2 regions of the Priestia sp. ABM2_011 genome follow, and region 2 is predicted to be linked to the other one. Evidence: riboswitches for the same ligand, from Rfam matches in the RefSeq annotation. Region 2 holds a riboswitch; the other holds the start of a gene.

Region 1 (10,701 bases), 780 kb from region 2:
CTTAAAAAAATATCTTCATCGTATTAAACATGTTCATTTAAAAGATATTCGCCAAGAAGTAGTTGATCGAGTCAAACAACAAGACCTGAGCTTCTTGCAAGCGGTAAAAGAAGGAGCCTTTACTGTTCCAGGCGACGGAGTTATTGAATTTGATGAAGTATTTACTACGCTTGCCGCTTCTGATTATAACGGCTGGTTTGTCGTAGAAGCAGAACAGGATCCAGCGCTTGCTAATCCTTTTGAATATGCGTTAAAAGCAAGAAACTTTATTAAAGAAAAAAGCGGTCTTTAATTTCTATTGTAAAAGGTTTTACGCCTTTTATATGTTTATGAAAGGAAAGGAGGAGATGAAATGAAGCCAACCATCTATAGTGTGGCTGAAGAAGCAGGTGTATCAATTTCCACCGTATCAAAAGTTATCAATCAAACCGGTCACATTAGTGAAAGAACAAGACAAAAAGTAATTGAGGTTATGGGGCAGTTGAATTACCATCCAAGCGTCGTAGCATCTGCTTTAACAGGAAAGCCTACTAAAACGATTGGGCTTCTCGTACCCGACATCTCCAACCCTTTTTTTGCCGATTTGGCAAGAAGCATAGAAGACCGAAGTCATGAGCGAGGTTTCCATGTTGTAATGTGTAATACCGATAACGATGCGGAAAAAGAGAAAAAATATCTATCGCTGTTAATTCGTCAGAGAATCGACGGTTTAATTGTAGCATCTGCTTTTCGCAATGCTAATCTTTTAAAAAATATGCTGAAGCAAGATATACCCATTAGCGTTATTGCTTCAGAAATCCCTCACATATCTGTTAATACAGTGACAGTGGATGACTATAAGGGAAGCTATTTGGCGACTGATTATTTGCTATCTTTGCATCATAAAAAAATTGCGATTATTACAGAAAATGCAAAAAGTAATCACGCCCGTTTAGATGCTTTTCGAGATGCCATGCAAGAAAATGGAATCACTGTGTTACCTCAGCACGTTATTACGACCGAAGCAAGTATTCAAAAAGGATATGAAAGTGCTAAGCAAATTTTTTTAATGAAGGAGAAAGTGACGGCTATTTTTGCTTGTAACGATTTACTGGCTATTGGCGTCATACAAGCGGCAAAAGAATTCAACATTGATGTGCCGAAGGACTTATCAGTGATTGGCTTTGATAATACCGTTCTTTCTACTACCATCACGCCCATGTTGACGACGGTAGCACAACCGACAAAAGAAATGGCTGTAAACGTAGTGGATTTGCTGGTTAGAGAAATGGAATACTCAACGATGCATAAAGAACATTTACTTCTTGAGCCGAAATTGATTGTCCGGAAATCGACGGCTCCGTTACGAAGAAACGCCACAGCATCTGCAAATAATTGAATACAATCAAGAGTATTGCTGTTAATAAAAACTCTTCACAGTCACATATTCAAAAGAATGTATAAAGTCTATGAAGAAAAAATGAGTGATTAGTAAATTCTGATTGCGCTACTACATAAAGGAGGAAGTTAAACATGCTAGGTAAATTAGGTGAATTAAATAAAGGATACAACGTACTTACAGAAATGGCCGGTCAGCACAAAGATATGTTGATGGATATTGGGATTTATAATATGTCTCAAGGAAAAGAGGAAACTTTACTAGACAGCAACAATGAAACGGCTATTCTTTTACTAGAAGGAAAGGTAAAGCTAGAGTGGGAAGGACATTCGAAAGAAATTCAGCGTGAGTCTCTTTTTGAAGAAGAGCCTTGGTGTTTGCACGTTTCGAAAAATGTGGAGGTTAAAATTACCGCGCTTGCCAATAGTGAAGTACTAGTTCAAAAAACGGATAATGAAAAAGAATTTTCATCAAAATTATATACGCCTGAAGACTGTCAAAATACAGTAGCTGGTGAAGGAGTATGGGAAGGTACCGCTCAGCGTGTCATTCGGACAATCTTTGATTATAATAACGCTCCTTATTCTAACCTTGTTATTGGAGAAGTTATTTCTTATCCAGGAAGATGGTCGAGCTATCCGCCTCATCATCATGATCAGCCTGAAGTATATTACTATCGTTTTGACAAGCCGCAAGGATTTGGCTGTGCAATGGTTGGAGAAGATGCATACCGTGTAGTTGATAATAGTTTTATTACAATTCCAGGTGAATTAGATCATCCTCAAGCAACGGCTCCCGGCTATGCGATGTACTTCTGCTGGATGATTCGCCATCTTGACAATAATCCATGGACAGACCGTATTATGGAAGAAGAGCATAAGTGGTTATTAGAGCCGGATGCAAAAATTTGGCCTGAAAAATAAATAAAACTCTTTATACAAAATGAGTTTCAAATGTTGAAAAACCTCGAATAAAAAAATAATTATGCGTAAAATAATAGTTTATTTTTGTAAAATTTGTTTTTATATGTTAAAGTATAGCTTGTATTAATATTCAGGCGATGATATCGCTCTTTTTGGCAGATTCCTTTTTTAGGAGTCTCTTTTTTTTCTAAACAGAAGCAAGAGATCGTATGTCAATCAAAAAAAAGGAGATAAGCGTAGCCGCTTATCTCCTTTTCTTTTTAGCATTATCTAACGCTAAGTTCTTTTTCACTACTTTTTCTAAAGCAACTTCCACGTGAACATTTTTTTCATCGATGTCATTCACAAGCACGACGGTTCCTTTTCGTCCTTTAATCTTTAAATCATCACCCGTAGAAGGAATGTTTTCCCTCAGCTGGCTTAATAGAAGCTTTCTGTTTTCAAAAAAGTGGACAGCCACCATTTTATCTCACCTAATTTCATATGATATGTGTGATACAAAGATGTGTATATGAAATCCTTCCTATACGTTATGTCGTCAGGGGTGGTTTTAGAACACGTTGAATAGACAATTGTTGCATCGATATATGAAATAAATAGGGTGGCATAGTTATAAATCTTCTATTCTTGGACATACTTATACTACTAATCTAAAAAGGGATGTGGATGAAAATGAAGGTGGCTATCGGATTAAGTGTATTTACGGTCTTTACAGGAGCAATTGCGTTAGGGTCAGTTTACTTTTTAGCAGGGATCTTTTCGTTTTTCTTAACGGTTTTTTCATAAAAAAATCCACCAAGAGGTGGATTTTTTTATTTAGCAGCGGCTTTTGTTTCATGAGGCGAATTGCCGATAAATCCAAATTTTCCGCCGACAACTTCTTTTACTTCGTGGATGACAATAAAAGAATTCGGATCAATTTGCTGGATTTTCTTTTTAATTTTTAATAACTCGTTCTTTTTAATAACAACGTAGATAATGCGTTTATCTTTGTTGGCGTAGTAGCCATATCCATAAAAGATGGTAGCTGCATTTCCAAATTCACTGGTGATCACTTGCGCAATGTCTTTGTACTGATCAGACATAATCGTCATTGCTTTTTTGTTGTGGAAACCTTCGATAACAACATCGACGATTTTAGCACAAAGATAGACGAATATAAAAGTATAGAGGGTATTGTTGACGCCAATAGCAAAAACCGATGCTAAAATAATGACGCTGTCCATGTAGAACATGCTTTTCGAGATATTGTAGCCTTTTGTGTAGTTTAATAAATAAGCTAAAAGAGTTGTGCCGCCGGTAGATCCATCCGCGATAAAAATGAGTGCCAGTCCTGTTCCCATTAGTAAAGCCCCGAATACAATTCCTAAAATCATGTCGTGAACGTGAAAAGGAATATAGCTGACCAGACCTAAGAAAACGGACGTCATGACAGCTCCTAGAATCGTATAGAGAATCGTTTTTTTAGTTAGAAATTTATAAGCTAAGGCAATGAATACAAGGTTCACAAGAAATGTGCTGATACTTGTAGGGATATGAAATAAATAATATAAAACAAGAGCAATACCAACCGTACTTCCGTCACCTAATTTATTTGGAATGACAAAAAAATCAATGGATGCAGCAACTAAAAGCGCTCCGGCAATAATTAAAATGATGTCTTTATAGATTGTTTTCAATATGCAAACCTCCCTGATTATTAGGATATTTTCATGTGTAATCTTGTTTTTACTAGTGTTTCACAAATGATAAAATAAAAAACGTCTTAGAAATTGTCTAGTTATAAAACTGATCAACTTCTAAGACGAAGAATTACGATACTTGTATAGGTCTTGATCCGGCTTTTCTATGCTTCGATGTCACCGATTATATAAACCTCTGACCGCTATGTCAACGCTATGAGAGATGTTCAACTTTTCAAAAAATAGAAGGCGGTTTCCTGTATAAAAAAGAATCCTTTGCGACGGCGCAAAGGATTTTCAAATTTATTGGAATAGGGGGAATATGTTATTAGAATTGCCATTTTCATAAATTAATATACCTTCATTTTTTTAAAAATTATTTGTTAATGACGATTGAAAGTTTGTAATTCACATGCTGATTTAGCTCTGTCAAAAAATCATTTAATTCTTCATTTGAATGAAATTTGCATTCTAGTAAGTAGCAGCCATCGCCGCTGATTTTAAAGTTGTTGATGACGTACTTCTTCTGACTTTCTACAAATGTAAGGTAGGGGTGGTGATGAATGCTCTGCGTATAGATATTTAAAAATGCATGGACGGTGTAGCCAAGTTTTCGTTCATCAATGTTAATTGTATAGCCTTTGATAATGCCTTCATCTTCTAACTTTAATACTCTAGCAGAAGCGGCTTGTCCGGTTAAATGCACTTTTTCTCCTAATTCTTTCATCTTCATACGTCCATTTTTTGATAGCTCTTCTAGTATGCGCTTATCTGTATTATCTAACATCGCTACAAATCCTTTCGTATTTCAAATCAAAAGGGTTAACTACTTTATGTCACCTATGTATACGGATACGTCTTCTATTTTATACTAAAGAAAAGTAAGAAAAAAGAGCAGTCAATATGGAAGACATGAAAGCAGCAGTAGTTTGCAAACAGCTAAATTGACGAAAGCTTAAGCTTGCTGTATGATTCTTTGAGTGTTTACGTGGTTCGTAACCATCCCACGTTAAAAAACTAAGGAGAGAATAGTAAGATGAATATAAGAACACTTTGCGTCAACGGTCTTTTAGCAGCTATGTATATTGCTGTTAGCATGTTAATTCAGCCGTTTGGCTTCACCAATATCCAATTTCGTATATCAGAAATGTTCAATCATTTGATTGTATTTAATAAAAAGTACGTGTACGGCATTGTACTAGGGGTATTTCTGACGAATTTGTTTTTTTCACCAATGGTCGCTTATGATCTGGTGTTTGGGGTAGGACAATCTGTACTATCATTACTCATTACCATTTTTTCTATGCGCTACATTAAAAATATGTGGGCTCGTATGCTTATTAATACACTTGTGTTTACGTTTACGATGTTTATTATTGCGTTTGAACTGCACCTAGCATTTGATTTACCATTTTTCTTTACATGGTTAACAACAGCTGTTGGTGAGTTTGTGGTTATGCTTGTTGGAGCACCAATTATGGCGGCCATTAATAAACGTGTACAATTTAATAAGCTAGTTGGATAAAAAGATGCGGCTGTGATAAATCTCACAGCCGCATCTTTTTATCTTTGTTATTCTATAAGTGTAGTGATAAACCCCTTATTATTGAAGAGCTTTTCACGCATGGACAAATTACCCATATCTAGCATGTAAAAAGAGCAGGTCGCTATTGCGTTCTGCTCTTTTTGCGTAACGGAATAGCGAGTATTCAATTAGATTATTTTGAAAGAAGAAGTGACAAATCTCACAGCGCGTTCTTTTTTCTTTGGTTACGATATACATATAGTTGGCAAACTCCTTATCGAAAAGTTTTTCGCACAACAACACATTACCTATGCGTAGCAATTAAAAAAGCAGACCGCCAAGGTTTGCTTTTTTAATTGTGTATTTTTACCATTAAATAACTTTTTTGAGTTATAATTGTAAAATAATCTTTGTTACGAGAGAGGGGATTATTTTTTGAATAGAAAGTTAGGAATTCTTGTTTTATTAGTGTTAGCTATCTTATTTGCCGGGTGTTCAAAAGAAGAAGACAACGTTCCTTTAAGAGAACTAGAAAAGATCCATATTAACGTCATCAAAGAACAAAAGATGAAGCAAGGGATTTCGTATGAATTGGAATTCGTAAACAAGAGCGATTTGACCATCAAACAAAACGACGTATTTTTATCGTATCCACTAAAAATAAAAAACGGTTATTCTGAAAATAAATTTAAGGTGTTAGCAGAAGGCAATAAGTTAAATATTAAGCCAAAACAAAAGGTAAAGTTGACTGCATTTCTTCCTTATAAAGGAATTAATAAAGAAGCGTTAGCTATTGATGAGCCTGACGTAAAGTGCATAGGATATTGGAATAAGATCGATGACTACCATCAATTTTCTTTTGGAGGATATTTGAAGCGAGAATAATACATGGATTTGTTAAATGATGGAACTTATGAAGCGTGAAATCGTATATAAATCAAGGGGGAGATTTTATTGAAGAGATATGGACTATTTATCATTAGTTTCATCGTTTTCTTGGGTAGCTTTCAACTGCTATCAGGAATGATTCTTACGCTCTTATATGTTCCAGAAAGTTCGACTATGTGGAGCTCAATCGAAGGATTATCAAGTAAAGTAATGTTTGGCAGTTATTCTGGTAGCTTTGCTTTTATGATTCCCGCTGTAGCAGCTACAGCCGCTTTTTTTATCTCTAAAAAATGGGTTAGGAAAAGTGTATAAGAAACTGATAGCGGTGGTGAATAAACAGTGAATGTAGACACGGATAGATTAGTTAGCTTCTTTATTTTATGGGGAACACCCGCTGCTTTTAGTATAATAGAGTACTTTAAACTGAGTAAAACTGAAAAAAAAGAAGCTATACGAGACTTAACATCATTAAAATCGATTATAACAACAGGCTTTATATTGATTGGAGGAGTGATGGCGAGTTTAGGTAGAGTATTATCGCTGCTGCCTCTGCACATTATAGGTACTTTTATTTTAGTCATTGGTGGTATCGTGGGCGCTATTGAAGCATGGAAAACAGAAAAAAAGAGAGGTATTATTATCCTTGTTTTCATAGTATCTATGATTGCTTTTACATTTGTAATATAAATTCTGCATGTAACAAGAGCTGCTCAAACTATGAGCAGCTCTTGTTAGTTTCTCACTTATTGCGCTTCAAGCTGCTGATCTTTTTTCTTTAATGTAAGAGCGAGCAGGAACGAAACGATAGCAAAAGCGATGGCTACATAATAGACGGTATGAACTCCGCTTGTCATACTTTTTATTTGTAACAGCGTTTTATTCGTTTCATTTGATTGTTGAATAAAGTGCTGAGAAGCCATGGTCATAATACTTGTATACAAAGCGGGTCCAATTGCGCCTGAAACTTGGTTAATCGTATTTGAAATGGCTGAACCGTGAGCGTGAAGCGGTTTAGGTACTTGATTTAAAGCAAGCGTCATTACGGGTCCTATGCTTAAACCTACGCCAATTGTAAAGGCAGCGTATAAAATAGCTGCGGTCATCGTGGTTGTTTCTCTTGAAATGGTAGTGAACAAACTTAAAATAAACGTTAAAAGAATTAAACTTGTTAAAAGCAGCGGTTTAAATCCAATTTTATCAAACAAACTTCCTCCGACCATAGCTGTTAGAGCCAGCGTTACTCCTCCTGGAAGCATAAGAAAACCTGATGGTAGCAACTCTATACTGATCCAGTCAATCCAGACGTTTAGGTCTTGTATAGGAGTGAAGATTGACGTTGGTTTGACAGGTGTAAGCATTGCTTGAAATGTTAAGAATAAGTTTACAAAGTATTTTGAGGCTATCCTTTTATTTCTGTTAAAAAAATATAGTCAAGTAATGAAATTAAAAGAAGACGAGAAGCGTATAGCATGTTACGATAGGGACGGTATAGAAATTGACACATATCGGTTTCTAATAGAAGAGACAAATTTTAAAATTTTTAAATGTAAGGTTGTGATTCACCTGAGACTGAATAAATTTATTAGTGAATCTGGCAAAGCGTCAAGACGCGGGGCAGATAAGTTAATTAGTGAAGGAAGAGTAACCGTTAATGGAAAGGTTGCAAAAATCGGAGATCAAGTTAAGCCTGGCGATGATATTCGAGTAAGCGGCCAACAGCTTCGGATTGCTCGAAATAATGTATATATTGCACTTAATAAACCAGTCGGCATTACAAGTACGAGTGAGAAAAAAGTAAAGGGAAACATCATTGACTTAGTCAATCACCCTTTGCGTATTCATCATGTCGGACGACTAGATAAGGATTCAGACGGCTTAATTTTACTTACAAATGACGGCGATATTATTAACGAAATTTTACGTGCAGAAAACAAGCATGAAAAAGAATATATTGTTGCAGTAGATAAGCCGATTACACCCGAGTTTATCAAAAACATGTCTGAGGGAGTAAAAATTTTAGGTACAAAAACGCTTCCTTGTAAAGTGACACAGCTGTCTAAGTACGAGTTTCAAATTATTTTAACACAGGGCTTAAATCGTCAAATTCGCCGTATGTGTGAAGTGCTCGGATATGAAGTATACCGACTTCAGCGTACGCGTATTATGAATATTCACTTAAACAACTTGCCTGTTGGGCAATGGAGAGATTTAACGAAAAAAGAGCGTACGCAGCTATTCAAAGAATTAGACTATGAACCTAAAGAGTGGTAAATCAAAAGACACCAGCCTGTTAGACTGGTGTCTTTTTTTATTCGCATACAACTACTTGTCTAGAAAATACGCTTTTGCGCGCTACGCAGCGATCTGAAATAGAAAAGCCAGCTTCATGAATCATATGGTCAATCGTGTCTACTGTAATTACGACTACTTTATCCGCAAAGCGGCGAGCGTGTTTTAAAATAGAAAGCTGATCTTCAGGCGTCGCGTGGGTGTAGAGATTGTAAGGCATGTCGATGATCGCTACGTCATAGTGAGTGGTAACATCCGAAATCGGTCCGGTTTTGACATCACCCTTTAAGCCGAAATGCGCAATATTTTCACGAGATCCGTCGGTCACAAGTGGGTTGATATCGCGTCCTACAATATCAATGCCCATTGAAAGAGCTTCTACGAGGACTGTACCAATACCACAGCATGGATCAATCGCTTTGATTCCTTCAGGCTTTGGAACGGCAATGTTAGCTACAGCTCTTGCAAGGCGGGTACTGAGTGCCGTAGAGTATTCACGCGGTTTCTTCAAATGATGCAGCCATACAGCTTCGCTTTTTTGATATTTTCCAAAATACCAGCGTCCTTCAAATGGAACAATTCCAAACAAATGGTCAGGGTTATGCAAGTCTGCTTCTGCTACAAAATGCCAACCCACATCACGTTCAATCGCACGCTGACCTTTATAGCTTATTTTTTGATCTTTTTCTAAGTCATTAATTTTCATAAAAATGAGTTTAAATGTTTGATCTCCAAGGTCAATATCTTCTACTTGTTTGCAAATATCTGCAAGGTCATCTGATTCATACATAATATCTAATCGCTCTTTGATAAAAGGGCTTCTGCTTGGATCAAGTTTAACGGCGCTTTTTATGATAGGTTTCTCAGTTTCAATTTCAAAAAGAGAGCGTCTCTCTAATTGACATAGTGAGAGTTCCTCTTCGCTGCATGCGTATGTGTAGATATACTGAGGCAGCTGCGTATGGTTATTCAATATCGTATCATCCTTTATCGTATCTAATTATCCTTCTTCTCAAACAATAGCGAGAAAAGAAGAGAAAAGCAACGAATTTAAATATATTTGGCTGTGAATACTAAATTGAAGCGCTACATAGTCCACTTATTTGACAAAACATGCTAAAATAACTGATGATAACCTGCATGTGCTGCTGTTTATACAAAAGAACTGGATCAAGGTTTCTCAAAAATCATTTATACACTGCTGACATTTTGATGAATAGGAGAGGCTACGTGATGTCTAAAAGTGATCATGAAAAGCAACAGATGAGTCGGGCTGATATGAAAAAACAAGCTAAAACATCCTCGCAAAACCTTGTGATGAACGTACTCATTGCCATTGTATCTGCATGTATTTTAGCTCTTATTATAAATATTTTTGTACTAATGAAATGAGCCGTTATGCTGCTCATTTCTTTTTATTAGGTTCAGCTTTTATTGAAGAGTTTGAGGTCTCTTTCACTAGAGAGCACATTGTGAATAGCATATCTTTTTTTTACAAATGATAGTTGTGATATGATAAAGCAATAATACATTAGACAAAAAGCTGGAGGTTACTTAGTATGCCATTACTTAGATTTGATGTAATAGAAGGAAGAGACGAAAAAGAGTTAAAAGCATTACTAGACTCTACTCATCGAGCGATGCTAGAAGCCTTTGGCGTCCCAGAACGCGATCGTTATCAAATTGTACATCAGCATCCTGCTCATGAAATGATTATTGAAGATACAGGTCTTGGCTTTGAGAGAAGCAAGGATTTGGTTATTATAAGCGTGACGAGCAAACAGCGAACAGAAGAGCAAAAACAAGCTCTTTACAAATTAATTGTAAAAGAGCTGGGAGAAAGCTGCGGAATTCAGCCAAGCGACATTATGATTTCAATTGTTGAAAACGGTAATGCTGACTGGAGCTTTGGTATGGGAGAAGCTCAATTCTTAACTGGGAAATTATAAAATGGTTTATTATCTAGAGAAGCCCTTATTTCTAAGGGCTTTTTCTCATTTTGTCTATAAAAATATT
Region 2 (10,701 bases):
TTTCACTGTACTCCCTCTTTTCTAAAATGTTTCTTCATACAATAATATATGGCTAAGATAAAAAAAGTTTCCTTAAAGAAACAAAAACAGGCCCCATTTTTTCTTGAAAGGGTCTTATTTTCGTGTGACAATAAGAACAAGCTACTACTACCTACTTACCGAAAGGAATTACTAGCATGTTTGATACTGTATTGTTTATCGTTGCACTTATTGTCATTCTTTTTTTCATCGTGCAGTTCGTTTTTAAACGCAAGCAAACTTCAAATAAAAAAACATCCGTTGAACCCATGAATTATGCCGAAGAAGATTCTAACTCCTACACAAGCTGGAGTGAATCTGCTTCTAATCACGATCACGATGGTGATGGCGATGGCGATGGGAACGCGGATGCTGACGGAAGATAGAAAAAAGCCTCTTCATATGAAGAGGCTTTTCTTTATTTTGATAACACGCGCTTGCCGTTGGTAAACGAATAATAGCATTCACCTGTATAGATATCTTGGCTTTCATGTACATGAACACCGCATTTATCTTCAAGTGCAGCTTTCATCATGGATTTGGCTACGTTGTACGCTTTAATTGGACGATACTTTCTCCACTTTCCTACAAGGCAAAATGAACACGACTTTAACGTGTATCCCCCAAGCTTTTCAAATAGGCGAAACTCTTGGCGCTTGCCTAATAATAACGATGGGCGGAAAAAGTGAGTAGAACGGATATACAAGCTTGCGATATCTTCTTCTACTTGCCCCTTTACTTTACTGTAAAAGAATGGCGAACGAAGATCAGCACCAATTGCTGTAATCGTTAAAAAGTTTTTGCAGCGATATTTTTCTGCACATTTAGCCGCTTTTAAAGGAAATTCGTAGTCAACTTTAATGAATTTCGCTTTTGTTTTTGCTTTTTTCATTGTCGTGCCTAAACAGCAATATACATCATCAACTGCAAAGCATTCTTCGTGCTTATCAAGCTCTGAAAAATCAATTTCGAGCTGACGTAGCTTTGTGTGTTCGATTGGTAGCTTTTTTCGAACAAACACTGTCACATCGTTATATAAGCTGTTGCTTAATAACATTTTTAAAAGTTCTTGACCAACAAGTCCGCTTGCACCTAATACTAATGCTGATCTCTGTGACATTCTTTCACCTTCTCATCTGTTGTTTTTGCAATGGAAAACAGGTTGCATACACAACCTGTTTGTTCGAATTAACGATTATCAATTGTTTCTGGGTATAAATCATGATTCATTAGGCGATAATTAGCCATTTCTTCATACTTCGTACCAGGGCGGCCATAGTTTGTATATGGATCAATTGAAATTCCGCCGCGTGGTGTGAATTTCCCCCATACTTCAATATACCTTGGATTCATCAGTTTAATTAAGTCATTCATAATAATATTCATACAGTCTTCATGGAAATCTCCATGGTTACGGAAGCTGAACAAATAAAGCTTTAACGACTTGCTTTCCACCATTTTTTCATCTGGAATGTAACTAATATAAATGGTTGCGAAATCCGGCTGACCCGTTTTTGGACATAAGCTCGTAAATTCAGGACAGTTGAATTTCACAAAATAATCACGATTTGGATGTTTGTTATCAAATGCTTCTAGAATCTCTGGTGAATATTCAAACAAATAGTTTGTTCCTTGATTTCCAAGGAGTGATACACCTTCTAATTCTTCATCTTTTCGACCGCTCATTTGCATTTCCTCTCTTTCTACGATTGTCATTCTAACAGCGTTTTTTTATTTTGTATATATCTGTTTTTATTTTTCTTTGTAAATTTTTTGCTATGCGCTTACACGCCTCGTTTATTTCCCCAAACCAGGGCGTGAACCTGCGGCAGAACTCTTACATCGTTCATATTTTTAGCTGCCACTGCCTTGTCGATTAACCACTCATACTTTTTAAGCAATTCTTGTGTTAACGACGCATTATCGATTGTCGTTAAGTCCTCGTTGCCTACTTGAACAAAAAATGGAACCTCAGGATAACGTTCATGAACAGACGCTGCATACTCAAAGTCCTCATCATTAAATATAACGACTTTTATGCTTATGTGCTCCATGCGTTTTTCCTTTATTAATGTCTCTATAATATCGTCTAATACGGAGAAATTTGTTTTCATTAATGAGCTTGGAGGCTTAGGAGAAATCGTTAAATCATCGATCTTTAGGAACCAATCCTGATAACGGCTTCCCTGGGTTTCAAGTGCTGCTTTTACCCCATGACTGTGCAAAAGCTCTACAAGTGAACCAATTGCCTTGATAAGCGCAGGGTTTCCCCCAGAAATGGTGACGTGATCAAAGCACTCTCCTCCAATTTCTTTTAACTCCATCCAAATTTGTTCTGCTGTTAGCTGACGAATATCGTTTTTAGCTGATCCATCCCATGTAAAAGCTGAATCACACCAGCTGCAGGAATAATCACAGCCCGCGGTACGAACAAACATCGTCTTACGTCCTACAACCATTCCTTCCCCTTGAATCGTTGGTCCGAATATTTCAAGTACTGGAATTGTATTAGCCACGTTTTTTCACCTTCTTTGGGCGGTAAACTACGTAACTTGTCGGCGTTTCCCGCACGAATACTTGTACGCAAGAAGGCTTATTTGGTAGTGTGTCTAGATATTCTTGAACCAACTCATAAATTTTACGAGCAACAACTTCAGTTGTAGGAAAATCATTTGGATTTTCTTCGTTAAAGATAGAATGATCGTTCAATAATGTATGATCAAATTGACCAGAAACAATTTTTTTCAATAGCGCAAAGTTTACTAAAAAACCCGCTTCGTCTAATGTATCTCCGGCAACAGTTAGATTTACAAAATACGTATGTCCATGGACTTGACGGCATTTTCCTGCTTCCGGGTGAGGAACAAAATGTGCCGCAGCAAACTGCATATCTTTGTTCAGTTCATATTCATAGTCATGAAATACTTGAGGATACATTTGTTGCAGCATTATTTCTCTCCTCCTTCTTTTGTTTGCAAGTATTGATCTAACCCGCGTTTTCGCAATTGACATGCGGGACATTCGCCGCATCCATCAGCAACAATACCGTTGTAGCACGTTAACGTTTTTTCGCGCACATACTCAAGCGCTCCTAACTCATCAGCTAAAGCCCACGTTTCTGCTTTATCAATCCACATGAGCGGTGTATGAATCACAAACTCAAAGTCCATTGATAAGTTAAGCGTAACGTTTAACGATTTCACAAATACATCTCGGCAGTCTGGATATCCTGAAAAATCAGTTTCACAAACGCCTGTTACGATATGGCGGCCTCCGCTGTTCTTAGCCAGTACGGCTGCAAATGACAAAAATAACAGATTGCGGCCATCCACAAACGTGGTAGGCAATTCTCCTTCTTTTTGCTCGATAGCAATATCATCTCGCGTTAATGCATTTGGTGCTAATTGATTTAAAAGTGACATATCTAATACGGTATGCTTCACACCCAAATCAGCTGCAATAGCCTTTGCTACCTCTATTTCTTGACTATGACGCTGACCGTATTGAAAAGTAACCGTTTCTACTTCTTTAAAGTTTTTTAAAGCCCAAAATAAACATGTTGTACTATCTTGACCCCCGCTAAATACAACAATAGCTTTTTCATTTTTCATCATCATTGTTCGTCTCCTTTTTGATTGAAATCAAAAGAAGAAGAAACTTTATTGAACCGTTCGTTCCCTTTGTGACTAATTTATAACACAAAAAAGAGACTGCTCTTTTCCAGCAATCTCCCTAAAAAGCAACTAAGATACACGTCCTCGCCAGCATACACGTCAAAAAGACGTGTTTGTAGAAAAGCACGCGAAAGAAGACACGCTAAAACCGTGTCTTTTGTCATCAACGATGATCTTAGTTTTTTATAGAGGGAGTTTTCGAACCTCTCCCGTACATATACAATCGTGTACGGCGTTTCTTCTTGAATTGTCATCGTATACTATACCACATGCGTATAAATAATGCTATATTTGTTGGTTTTTATCGCCTTTGGCTGCCTTATTTTTCTTTATATAAGAAAGAGCAATAAATAATAAGGGAAAACAGAGGCTTAGTACGAATAAATAAAACGGCCAGTAATATTTTTCAAAATAATTAAAGTATGCTGTATTCGGAATAATATAATACGCTACGCCTGTAATAATTAGGCCTAAAGGAAAGCTTAAAAAATTACGCACTCGTAAATTACACAACTGGACGATACTTAACTGAATAGCATAGAACACAATGACAACTTTAAAAAAGATAGATAACATCCAAATAATAGCTACTAAGACTTCAACATGCTGAATCGTCGCACCTAACGAAATCATTTTTCCTAATAAATAAACTGGGTAGCTGTGCATCGATGCAATATTCGCGCCAAGCGCTAATATACAAGCCGCAACTGCAATTATAATCGTCAAGCCTGATGCGACAGTACCCATTACAAACATTCTTTTCACCTTTTTCCCATCTTTTATATGAGGCGTAATCATTAGAACGAAAACTAACTCCATAAATGGATTTCCTAAAAAATAAGTGGTTCCTAACACTAAATCATCCATGCGGAATTCAAACAAAGGATAAAGACGATCTATTTTCATCTGAGGAATATTTAAAACAATTAACAATAAAAACGGCACAATAATCCACGGCAAAAAGATTTCCGCCGTTCTCGCTATCACTTCAATACCTAGATAGCCTCCGTATATGACAGCTAATAGAACAAGAGCGTGAATCCACGTAGGAAGCGTTTCAGGAACAATTTGAGTCGTCATAAATGTACTGATATCTCGAAGCGAGAATGTAGATTGAATGAACATAAAGAAAATGTAGATAAGAGAAATACACGTTCCGGCATAAGGACCTAGCGCCTTTTTAGCTATTTGAATGAATGTTTGCTGAGGGTAACGCTGAATCAGCCATAAAAGCACAGCAACAATTAAAAGTGCAAAGCCCATAGTCAGCACACCGCAAAACCACGCATTTTGTCTATTGGTTTCTAATAACGTAGCAGGAACTGCCAAAATAGCGCTTCCGATACAAAAAACATAAATTAGAAAAAGAAATTGTTTTGGACTAATAAATTCTTTTATTTGCATCATACGCACCTTCTCTCTTACATGCTTGCTCACGGGAAAAACAGATGATGAACGGTTTTAGTAAGAGGCTTAATTAAGGCCTCTAAAAAGTACAGAGGCGTAGGAACTTCTTTACGAAGGGTAATCGCTCCCCAAAAGAATAGACCCAAGCCTATGAGGCAAAAATAGACGACTATTTCACGGTAATACTTTTTCTTTCGGAAATTAATGATGATTTTTTTAGTCAAATAAGCAAGCAGTACAAGTAAGGCGATGAATCCCTCCATTTTTTTCTCCTTAATGCTTCATTTGCTTCATATATGAGTTATTTAATGTGCCTAAGCGGCGGATTTGAACTTTTGCATCTAAATCGACGGTTAAATCTTCTGCATAAATTCTGTTCCAGTCTCTTTTCATTTTGTACCATCTCTTTACATCTTGTCTGTAAAACGCTTCGCCAAAACCAAAGATATCGCTTTTGTAGGTTTTTTGAGCTTTTTCCACCGCATCATTCATTTTTTCTTTTACGTCTGCTGCTGTTTTTCGTTCCAGCATATTGATTACAGCCGGGTCCTGTAAATTCACTTGACACTCTACATCAGCCACGTTCGCTTCACCTTTTAAATCAACGTGAATATGAGGTTTATGGTTTTTCATAGTAGCTGTCACCTTCACATTCGTTCGAAGCATCTCTACTCCGACGATATCGTGCTGTTTTTCTTTCTTTTCACATGGAATAACAATTAATGTACTTTTTACATTTCCTGTAATATAGTTATATCCTTTACTTTCATCTTCATTGAACCAGCCGAGAAGCTTATCATTTTGAAAGACACCTAACCCTTTGAAATTGAGCAAGGTGGAAAGATTGGTGCGGGAAATGCTAGACATATCTCCTGCCTTTTTCACGTCCCCTTTCACCAATACTCCTGATAACACCGCCTGTTTTCCTTCACTAGTTAAATTACTGATCAGTTCATTTAACTTCACTCCTCTAGTAGGTGCCCAAATACGCTGTGACACATCTAATGAGGCAAACATATGATTAGCCGGTATTTTTTCGATTGTTGTCAATACGTTCAGCACGCTCGATGCTTTCGTGTTTTTAGCAACAACAACAAAATAATCGGTACGCACTTCATGATCCCGCGCAAAGAAATCAAGAACTTCAGCGATACCGTCTTTCGCCATGCTTTCGCTAATGACTAGCATTCGTAAATGAGAAAGATAAATTTTCCGCGGGGATTTTGTCGTTATTTTTCTTAACCCTTCCATTACAGACGAAGCCTTAATAGAGAAGGTGGTAACAGAAGGCCCGTTTGTAGGGGTTTTGGCCTGAATATCACCAGGGTTAATCAGCTGAACTGTAACAATAATGCCATCTTCTGCTTTATCGATTCCGACAGCAACCGTAATGGCTAGCTCATTCAACTCTCGACTGCTCCAGCAGCCGCTTAATAGCAATGAACAGATACATAACATCAGAAATGCTTTCATAGTAACCGGCCACCTTTGCACAGTTTAGTTTTTTTGCGTCTTTTGACGTGAAATATTCTTCTCGTTAATAAGCTTTGGCCTTGTTTTCATTTTTTTGATCGAACGTCTAATTAGAACATCCTTTTGATCACGCTTCACAAAGGGAGCCATAGGTGTCATATAAGGGACTCCAAATGACCTTAAGCTGCATAAATGTAAAATCATTAAAATTAGCCCGAGGATAATACCGAACAAGCCAAAAGTAGCTGCTAAAACCATTAAAATAAAGCGCAGCATCCTTACTGCAATGGCCATATCATACACCGGTGAAACAAAGTTACTAATAGCGGTGATGGATACAACGATAACCATTGCAGGCGATACTAATCCAGCTTGTACGGCGGCTTCTCCTAAAACGAGTGCTCCCACGATTGAAATAGCTGAACCTACTGCTCGAGGCAATCGGACTCCCGCTTCTCGCAAAATTTCAAACGTGATTTCCATAATAAACGCTTCAATAATAGCTGGAAAAGGCACACCTTCCCTTTGAGCTGCAATACTAATTAACAAAGCAAAAGGAAGCATCTCTTGATGAAAAGTAGTTAAAGCAATATAAGCAGAAGGTGTTAAAAGGGCTAAGAAAAATGCCATGTAGCGCATTAAGCGAATCAATGTACTAATATCTGCGCGCTGGTAATAATCTTCGGCCGCCTGAAAAAATTGAATAAATAGGGCAGGAACCATCAATACAAAAGGTGTACCGTCTACTAAAATGGCTATCCGCCCCTCTAAAAGACCTGCTGCCACGGAGTCTGGACGCTCCGTGTTATGCATAGTAGGAAAAGGTGTATAATCTTCATCTTGAATCAACTCTTCGATATATCCGCTCTCCAAAATACCGTCTATATCAATTTTAGAAAGACGCTCTTTTACCTCTTGAATGACCTGTTCATCCGCAATGCCGTCTATATAAACGAGCGCAATATCCGTTTTTGTAAACTCTCCTATTTGCTGAGATTCAATCCAAAGTTTTGGAGATTTTATTCGGCGCCGAATCAATGCGGTATTCGTTCGCAGTGTTTCTGTAAAACTGTCTCGAGGTCCTCTTACAACGGTCTGAGATTGTGGTTCAGAAACAGCCCTGTCTCTCCACCCTCTTGTACTTGCCACAATACACGTTTGATACCCTTCTAAAAACAGCACGGTATCTCCTGATAAAACATGAAGAAGAGCATCATCCAATGTTTTGGCTTCCATAATTTCACCGGCCGCCAAACTATAGCTTTTAATCAACTCGTACATATTAACGACACCGTCATCATGAGTTAAATGCTCATCGTGATAGTGCATAATGGAGTCCAGCGCATAGTGTTCAACTTCATCTTTATTTACCAATCCGTCGATGTAAGCAACACCTAAAGTGAATTTTTCTTCAATTGAAATTCGAAACTCTCTTGTCACTAAGTCCGTGCTCTGTCCCAATGCTTTTTTCATGTGGAAGATATTATCTCCCACTCTCTCCGACAATTTCTGCTCTTCCTCAGTGGAAGAAGCACTAGTTGCCTTAGAGTCCTTCGATTCACCAGCTTTTTCTTTCCGCTGTTTGGATTTATTCGTTAACTCCGATAGTTTTTTAATACGCATTGTTCATCCTCCACTACATTGAACGAAAAGAAACGGAATTTCTTCTTTTTAGTCTCTATAGTTTTTGTATGAAAAGGAAATTTATACTTGAAGCCATTTTAATAATCTTTATTTTTGACATCATTTGTGCATTTCTATAGGATAGTAATGGATAATTCTTCGTTATTATAAAGAATGTTTATACGGAACATTGAAAGGAGTCTATACATGGCACAATCACTTAAAGGCAAAGTAGCTCTTATTACAGGAGCAGGAAAAGGCATCGGTCGTTCAACTGCAATTGAATTAGCAAAAGAAGGCGTAAATATCGGTTTAATTGCTCGTACAGAGGCAGATTTAAAGGCTGTTGCTTCTGAACTGGAAGCATTTGATGTACAAGTTGCTTATGCAACAGCAGACGTTTCTTCTATGGAAGAAGTAAACGCAGCAGTTGAGCATCTACATACAAAATTAGGGGCAACGGATATCTTAATCAACAATGCGGGAATCGGTAAATTCGGAGGCTTTTTAGAGCTAGACGCAGCTGAGTGGAAACAAATCATTGATGTGAATTTAATGGGCGTTTACTACGTAACGCGCGCCGTTCTACCTCAATTAATCGAAAAAAATGGTGGAGACATCATCAATATTTCATCCACTGCTGGTCAAAAAGGCGCTCCCGTTACAAGTGCTTACAGCGCTTCAAAATTTGGCGTGCTTGGCTTAACTGAATCTTTAGCGCTAGAAGTGCGCAAACACAATATTCGTGTAACAGCTCTAACACCAAGTACAGTAGCAACGGAATTAGCATATAAAGAAAACTTAACGGATGGCAATCCTGATAAAGTGATGCAGCCTGAAGACCTAGCAGAAATTATGGTAGCACAATTAAAGCTGCATCCGCGTATTTTTATCAAATCTGCGGGCATGTGGTCTACAAATCCATAAACAAACATAGAAAAAGGAGAGCTTCAGCTCTCCTTTTTTGTGTCTTCTTTTATATGATGGTTAGCTTATTTACGTTTAGGCGTGATTTCTTCTGATAGTTCTTCAAAAGACTTTACTTTTCCATGCGATGGGTTTTGTGATTGCTTTCGTACGTTCCACTGACGCTCTTTTTGACTTTTAGACTGAGTCATTTTGCTTCATCCCCTTTTTATATGCTTACATGTAGTAGGATAAAACAAGCTGCTCTTTTCCATTCATCAAAACTGCTTCCAATTTCTTTACTGCTTAGCTAAATGTATTTTAAACCATTTATCAATTTCCGCGTTATATTGATCATAATAAGCAGTTAGCGGATGGTCTCCGTTTTTATACAGTACATATTTGTATTCTTTTCCCTGCTCATCTAGTTGTTTCACAAGCTTTTCAGCCTGAGTGTGATGAACTTTACGATCATGATCACCCTGTAAAATTAAAAGAGGTGAATTTACTTTATCGCTCCAGTAGACAACAGAACGACTTTTATACCTCTCTGGATACTGCGCCGGATCTCCTACAATTGTCCGCAGCACTTGTTTCATTTCAGGCCCTCTTTGGTCGTAGAATTGAAACATGTCTGTAATACCTGATTGTACGACAACAGCATCAAATTTAACGCCGTTTTTCATCGTTAAATACGTCATCATACCGCCGCGTGAATATCCTAGCGCTACCTTTTGCTGGTGATTTACATAAGGAAGCTGTTCTCCCCATTTAATAAGATTTAATACGTCGTCAATATCTTTACCGCCGTACGTCTCTGTTCCTTCACTTCCGCCATTTCCCCTGTATTGAGTCGCAACAACGACGTAGCCTTTACTTGCCCAGTATGACAAATACTGAAGTGTTTTTGCGCGAATCATGCCATGTTCGCGATTTCCTCCGCGATTATATACTAAAAGCGGATAATGTTTGTCTGCAATGTCTTTAGGCTGTACTAAAAACCCTTTTATCTTTAAATTATCACTAGGATACGTAATGCTATATACATCTACTTTATTTGAATAAGGCGATAATAAATTCAATTTTTCTTTATTTACATCATCACTTTCAGCTCGGTTAAAAACCGCTGTCACACCGAGCACAGCTACAGTGATTAATGCAATGATGCCCCATTTTTTCAACAGAAACCCTCTCCTCAATAAATATCTTTTCTCTTTTATAATGAGTGTTTTCATTTGCCTTTACCCTTCTTAAATGTTTGCTAAAAAGGGCATTCATCCCATCGCCAATACAGCTTATTTATCATACCGCAAAACTCAAATTTCTTCATCTGTAAAGAAATAAGAATTCATACAAATACATGAACAAGAAAGACGTATAGTAAATTGTATTATTAAATTATAGATTTGAAAAGTGAAATGATACTTTTTTTGTCGTTTTTTACCTGTCCTTTTTCAAAAAAAAAGCTCAGTTAAGACTGAGCTTTTTTCTTGGCAATACCAATGCCTGTATATGCTAAAATAATTGAAAAGATAGGACAGAGAATGCTAAAGAATGTAAATGGAATATAGTCAGCTGCTGGAATATTTAATGCTGTTGA

Evidence for each region. A riboswitch is a leader RNA that binds a small molecule or an ion and turns the genes downstream of it on or off. The one in region 2 is predicted to bind preQ1.
Region 1: linked by a shared signal. The riboswitch ahead of ACXAE4_RS25320 (QueT transporter family protein) and the one ahead of queC (7-cyano-7-deazaguanine synthase QueC) in region 2 are both predicted to bind preQ1.

The regions. Positions count from the first base shown of each region.
Region 1 covers NZ_JBSWUB010000001.1:4,805,610-4,816,310, reverse strand. The annotation lists gene iolE (myo-inosose-2 dehydratase) at 1-292, shown strand, start outside; gene ACXAE4_RS25345 (LacI family DNA-binding transcriptional regulator) at 353-1,378, shown strand; gene ACXAE4_RS25340 (5-deoxy-glucuronate isomerase) at 1,513-2,301, shown strand; gene ACXAE4_RS25335 (hypothetical protein) at 2,546-2,764, opposite strand; gene ACXAE4_RS25330 (YitT family protein) at 3,114-3,980, opposite strand; gene ACXAE4_RS25325 (Lrp/AsnC family transcriptional regulator) at 4,360-4,770, opposite strand; PreQ1 riboswitch class I at 4,966-5,010, shown strand; gene ACXAE4_RS25320 (QueT transporter family protein) at 5,020-5,508, shown strand; gene ACXAE4_RS25315 (hypothetical protein) at 5,944-6,393, shown strand; gene ACXAE4_RS25310 (hypothetical protein) at 6,463-6,708, shown strand; gene ACXAE4_RS25305 (hypothetical protein) at 6,736-7,083, shown strand; gene ACXAE4_RS25300 (MFS transporter) at 7,140-7,799, opposite strand; gene rluF (23S rRNA pseudouridine(2604) synthase RluF) at 7,951-8,667, shown strand; gene ACXAE4_RS25290 (TRM11 family SAM-dependent methyltransferase) at 8,705-9,658, opposite strand; gene ACXAE4_RS25285 (hypothetical protein) at 9,919-10,077, shown strand; gene ACXAE4_RS25280 (tautomerase family protein) at 10,245-10,634, shown strand.
Region 2 covers NZ_JBSWUB010000001.1:4,030,164-4,040,864, forward strand. The annotation lists gene ACXAE4_RS21440 (hypothetical protein) at 177-404, shown strand; gene ACXAE4_RS21445 (NAD(P)H-binding protein) at 437-1,138, opposite strand; gene queF (preQ(1) synthase) at 1,207-1,704, opposite strand; gene queE (7-carboxy-7-deazaguanine synthase QueE) at 1,803-2,534, opposite strand; gene queD (6-carboxytetrahydropterin synthase QueD) at 2,527-2,967, opposite strand; gene queC (7-cyano-7-deazaguanine synthase QueC) at 2,967-3,632, opposite strand; PreQ1 riboswitch class I at 3,862-3,905, opposite strand; gene ACXAE4_RS21470 (GerAB/ArcD/ProY family transporter) at 3,978-5,099, opposite strand; gene ACXAE4_RS21475 (hypothetical protein) at 5,126-5,362, opposite strand; gene ACXAE4_RS21480 (Ger(x)C family spore germination protein) at 5,373-6,572, opposite strand; gene ACXAE4_RS21485 (spore germination protein) at 6,597-8,195, opposite strand; gene ACXAE4_RS21490 (3-ketoacyl-ACP reductase) at 8,403-9,122, shown strand; gene ACXAE4_RS21495 (DUF6254 family protein) at 9,188-9,313, opposite strand; gene ACXAE4_RS21500 (alpha/beta hydrolase family protein) at 9,401-10,282, opposite strand; gene nhaC (Na+/H+ antiporter NhaC) at 10,573-10,701, opposite strand, start outside.